2 regions of the Marinobacter sp. ES-1 genome follow, and region 1 is predicted to be linked to the other one. Evidence: predicted binding sites of a transcription regulator. Region 1 holds the regulator's gene; the other holds the start of a gene.
What was found. Region 1 encodes LexA, which represses DNA repair genes until DNA is damaged. Its sites were predicted from a motif close to CTGTNTNNNNANACAG; they were not measured.

Region 2: recA (recombinase RecA) is a predicted target of LexA. The motif match lies at 880-895, and genes of this name have one in related genera.

What each region holds. Positions count from the first base shown of each region.
Region 1 covers NZ_AXBV01000035.1:10,959-13,159, reverse strand. Annotated here, with positions in the region: gene Q668_RS06150 (DUF6586 family protein) at 1-41, shown strand, start outside; gene Q668_RS06145 (hypothetical protein) at 97-369, shown strand; gene Q668_RS06140 (cell division inhibitor SulA) at 388-879, opposite strand; gene lexA (transcriptional repressor LexA) at 895-1,503, opposite strand; gene Q668_RS06130 (amidoligase family protein) at 1,673-2,201, shown strand, end outside.
Region 2 covers NZ_AXBV01000052.1:87,191-89,391, reverse strand. Annotated here, with positions in the region: gene mutS (DNA mismatch repair protein MutS) at 1-224, opposite strand, end outside; gene pncC (nicotinamide-nucleotide amidase) at 328-828, shown strand; gene recA (recombinase RecA) at 953-1,996, shown strand; gene Q668_RS09615 (flavodoxin family protein) at 2,019-2,201, shown strand, end outside.

The DNA.
Region 1 (2,201 bases):
TTTTTGCAAGGGAACTCGAAGAGCGGCACGGCGAGTGGTAGCAGCCCTGACCACGGCTGCACCGAAACAACCCGAATGACGACAAAGGTTTAACGAATGTCACCATCGTTTTTTGAAATTGTACAACTCTCTGACGGCGACTACGCATTGCGCCGGATAGACGATGATGCCGCCCCACTGGTGCGCATTTCTTTTTCCGAAGAAGCCCGGGAAATGATGGAGAACCGGGATATGAACGTGGCCAAGGCCATGATTGCTGCAGGCATTGAAGCCGCCGGCAATATCGACTACGACATGGGCCATGACATGGACTGGGATGAAGAAGACGGCGACGCGATCGACCCCCAGCCCAGCTATACCCTGCATTGACCGATACTGCGCCAGCCCTCAGCGCTGGCGCAAAATCACCCCGTGACTGTTGCCTTTCGCAGAAGCCTTTTGCAGTGAATCGAAGGCGGCGCGCCCCAGCTTGTTGGTCCAGAGCACTACCGCATGACAGGTACCTGCGCCCAGGGCGCGCTCTGCCAGCTGCTGGGCCGGGTATTCCGCAGTTGAACGCAGCACCAGGATCTCGTTTGCCACAATGCCGTGCATCTTCTGCCACTTGGCCACCAGCGCCTGGGGCGGATCAATCCACGCCAGCCAGCGCTTTTCCTGGTTCAGCTGGGTGAGCATGGGCAATAACAGCTGAAAGTTCTCTACCTGTCCTTCCGGCAGGATAATCTCCGTCACATTGCCGCCCAGGCCCGAATGACCCGCTGCCGAACCACCTGCAGTCCGGCGCATGCTTGCCGGGCGCTGGCCCGCAGAGATCGCTTGCGCCGGTGCCACTGTGGCCGGATGAAACGCCATGTTCTGATTGAAGCTCAACTGTTCCATAACTCACCTGCCTGTTCAGTGAAGATCGGAGCGCCGGATTACACCCACACCAAGACCTTCGATAAACAATTCCTGCTCACTCAGATCCACTTCGATAGGAGCAAACTCTTCGTTCTCCGCAATCAGCCAGACCCTTGAGCCTTCACGGCGATAGCGTTTGACGGTAACTTCCTCGCCCACCCTGGCCACTACTACCTGGCCATTGTGAACATCCTGCGTGCGATGCACCGCCAGCAGGTCGCCATCCAGGATGCCGATATCCTTCATACTCATACCCCGAACCCGCAGCAGGTAATCTGCCGAGGGCGAGAAGAAGTCCGGCTTCAGGGTGCAATGATCTTCCACATGCTCCTGTGCCAGGATCGGGCTACCCGCTGCTACCTGACCAATGACCGGCAACCCGAGATCCGGCTCAGCCTCCGGCAGGCGAATACCGCGGCTGGCGCCCGGCACCATCTCGATTGCACCTTTGCGAGCCAGCGCCCTGAGATGCTCTTCCGCCGCATTGGCAGAGCGGAAACCCAGCTCGGCAGCAATTTCTGCGCGAGTGGGTGGATAACCGGTTTCATCCAGATATCGCCGGATAATATCCAGCACCTGGGACTGTCGGGCGGTCAGCTTCATGCTTTTTCTCCGGGGTTGCTCGTCCTGGTTTTTTATACAGTGATTTGACTATATACAGTGTTTTATCCAGTGTAAAGTCCCTGTGCAGTTTCTTTCCTTTGGGTAACGGGACACGGCGCAAGCCTGTGTTAAGGTGACCTGAAACGAAGCAAGGGGATGCAAACACTCCATGAACGCAGCCAATCGTTGCAAGATGCCGGAAAGACTGGAAAACCACGAAGGTGAAGAACGCCGCGTAGGGGTCGAAATCGAGCTTTCGGGGCTCGGTTACGAACAGCTCGTGCAGCATGCCGCCCGCCTGCTCGGCGGATCACCGGAGCTGATCTCACGCTACGTGACCGCACTGGACACCGAACATGGCCGCTTTACCATCGAACTGGACTCCGATCCCATCAAGGAGCTGGACCTGGACGACGAGCGCCTGCCGCAATCCATCCGGGAGCTGGGCAGCCATGCCATGGATGTGATCGACTTTGCTGCCGAGAAGGTCGTTCCGCTGGAGATTGTAGGCCCGCCGCTGGCGTTCTCGAAACTGGAACTGATCGAAACCCTGATGGATGAGCTACGGGAACTGGGCGCCGAAGGTAGCCGTGAAGCCATCTACTTTGCCTTTGGCCTGCAGCTGAACCCGGAATTGCCGGACCTGGAACCCGCTACCCTGGTAGCCTACCTGCAAGCCTTTGCGGCCCTTTACGACT
Region 2 (2,201 bases), on a different contig from region 1:
TGGAAAGGCACGCCGGCCATGGGAATAGGATTGCCGCCGGACTGCCCCCGGGCGGTCAGGGTAATGTCCAGCAACTCGGCCGCTTTTTTGGCATCGTCGTAAAACAGCTCGTAGAAGTCACCCATGCGGTAGAACACCAGCTCGTTCGGGTGCTCCCGCTTGATCTTCAGGTACTGCTGCATCATGGGAGTATGCTTGGAAAGATCGGTCTGGGTTGCAGGCATGGAAGCGTCCGGTTGATCGTGCGTTTGGGTCAAAGCGGGGATTGTAAGAAAATAACGCCCGGGATGAAACGAAGGGTTTGGCAACAGAAGCTTGGAGACGGCTATGCAAGCAACCGATCAGCAACTGGAAACCGCCGGCAATGCGCTGGGAGACTTGTTGATACAGCAGGGCAGAACCATGGCCACCGCTGAAAGCTGCACCGGTGGCTGGGTGGCCAAGGTGCTGACAGACAGGGCGGGTTCCTCTGCCTATGTGATGGCCGGGTTGGTGACCTACAGCAATGAGGCAAAACAGGCCATTCTGGGCGTAGAAGAAAAGGTGCTGGCCGAGCACGGCGCTGTCAGCGAACCGGTGGTGCGCCAGATGGTGGCCGGTGCCGTTCGCGCCACCGGTGTGGATGTGGCCGTGGCCATCAGCGGCGTCGCCGGCCCTGGCGGCGGCAGCGAGGAAAAGCCGGTAGGCACGGTATGGTTTGCCTGGGGAACCGGCCCGGACAACACACAAACCCGTGTTCAGCACTTTGACGGCGACCGGGAACAGGTCCGCCGGCAATCGGTTTTGTATGTGTTGCAAGGGGTTACGGAGTTTCTGAAAACACTGTGATGTTTTTCACCCCGGCAGGGGTTGGTCTGTGCCAAGGCTTATGTTTTAATACTGTTCAAATATACAGGAAAACACTGGATACACCTCCGGTGTCGTCATATCGAATAGTGAGGGGCAGGTAACAATGGAAGACAACCGCAAGAAAGCACTCAGCGCAGCACTGGGCCAGATTGAACGTCAGTTCGGCAAGGGCGCCGTGATGAAAATGGGCGACCAGCCCCGTGAAGCCATTCCTGCGGTATCCACCGGCTCCCTGGGGCTGGACGTGGCCCTGGGTATCGGTGGCTTGCCGTATGGCCGGATTGTAGAAATCTACGGCCCGGAAAGCTCCGGTAAAACCACCCTGACCCTGCAAGTGATTGCCGAAGCGCAGAAAGCCGGTAAAACCTGTGCCTTCATCGACGCCGAGCACGCACTCGACCCCATCTACGCTGAAAAGCTGGGCGTAAACGTCGACGACCTGCTGGTCTCCCAGCCGGACACCGGCGAGCAGGCCCTGGAAATCGCGGATATGCTGGTACGCTCCAATGCCATCGACGTCATCATCGTCGACTCGGTAGCGGCCCTGACTCCGAAAGCGGAAATTGAAGGCGAAATGGGCGACAGCCACGTAGGCCTGCAGGCCCGTTTGATGTCCCAGGCGCTGCGTAAGCTGACCGGTAACGTGAAGCACGCCAACTGCCTGATGGTGTTCATCAACCAGATTCGTATGAAGATTGGTGTGATGTTCGGCAGCCCAGAGACCACCACCGGCGGTAACGCCCTGAAATTCTACTCTTCCGTACGCCTGGACATCCGCCGCATCGGTGCGGTGAAGGACGGCGACGAAGTGGTAGGTAACGAGACTCGCGTAAAAGTCGTCAAGAACAAGGTGTCGCCGCCGTTCAAACAGGCCGAGTTCCAGATCATGTACGGCAAGGGCATCTACCACATGGCCGAAGTTCTGGACATGGGTGTTAAAGAAGGCTTCGTCGACAAATCCGGTGCCTGGTACGCCTACAACGGCGACAAGATCGGCCAGGGCAAGGCCAATGCCTGCAAGTTCCTGGAAGAGAATATGGACATCGCCAACGAAATCGAAGCCAAGGTTCGTGACAAGCTGATGCCCAAGCCGGTGAAGAAAGAAGCGGCAGAAGCGCCCGCGGAAGCGAACGGTGAATTGCTCTAAGTAAGAACCCGGGAGGCGTTACATGAAGCGACTGTTGATAGTAGCCCATGCACCGTCTCCCAATACCCTGCGGTTACGGGAGTCCGTGGAAAAGGGCGCCCGTAACCCGGATATTGAAGCGGTGGAAGTGGTGGTGAAAGCGCCGCTCGAAGCCGGCCCCGAAGATGTCCTCGCCTGTGACGCCATCATACTTGGCACCACCGAA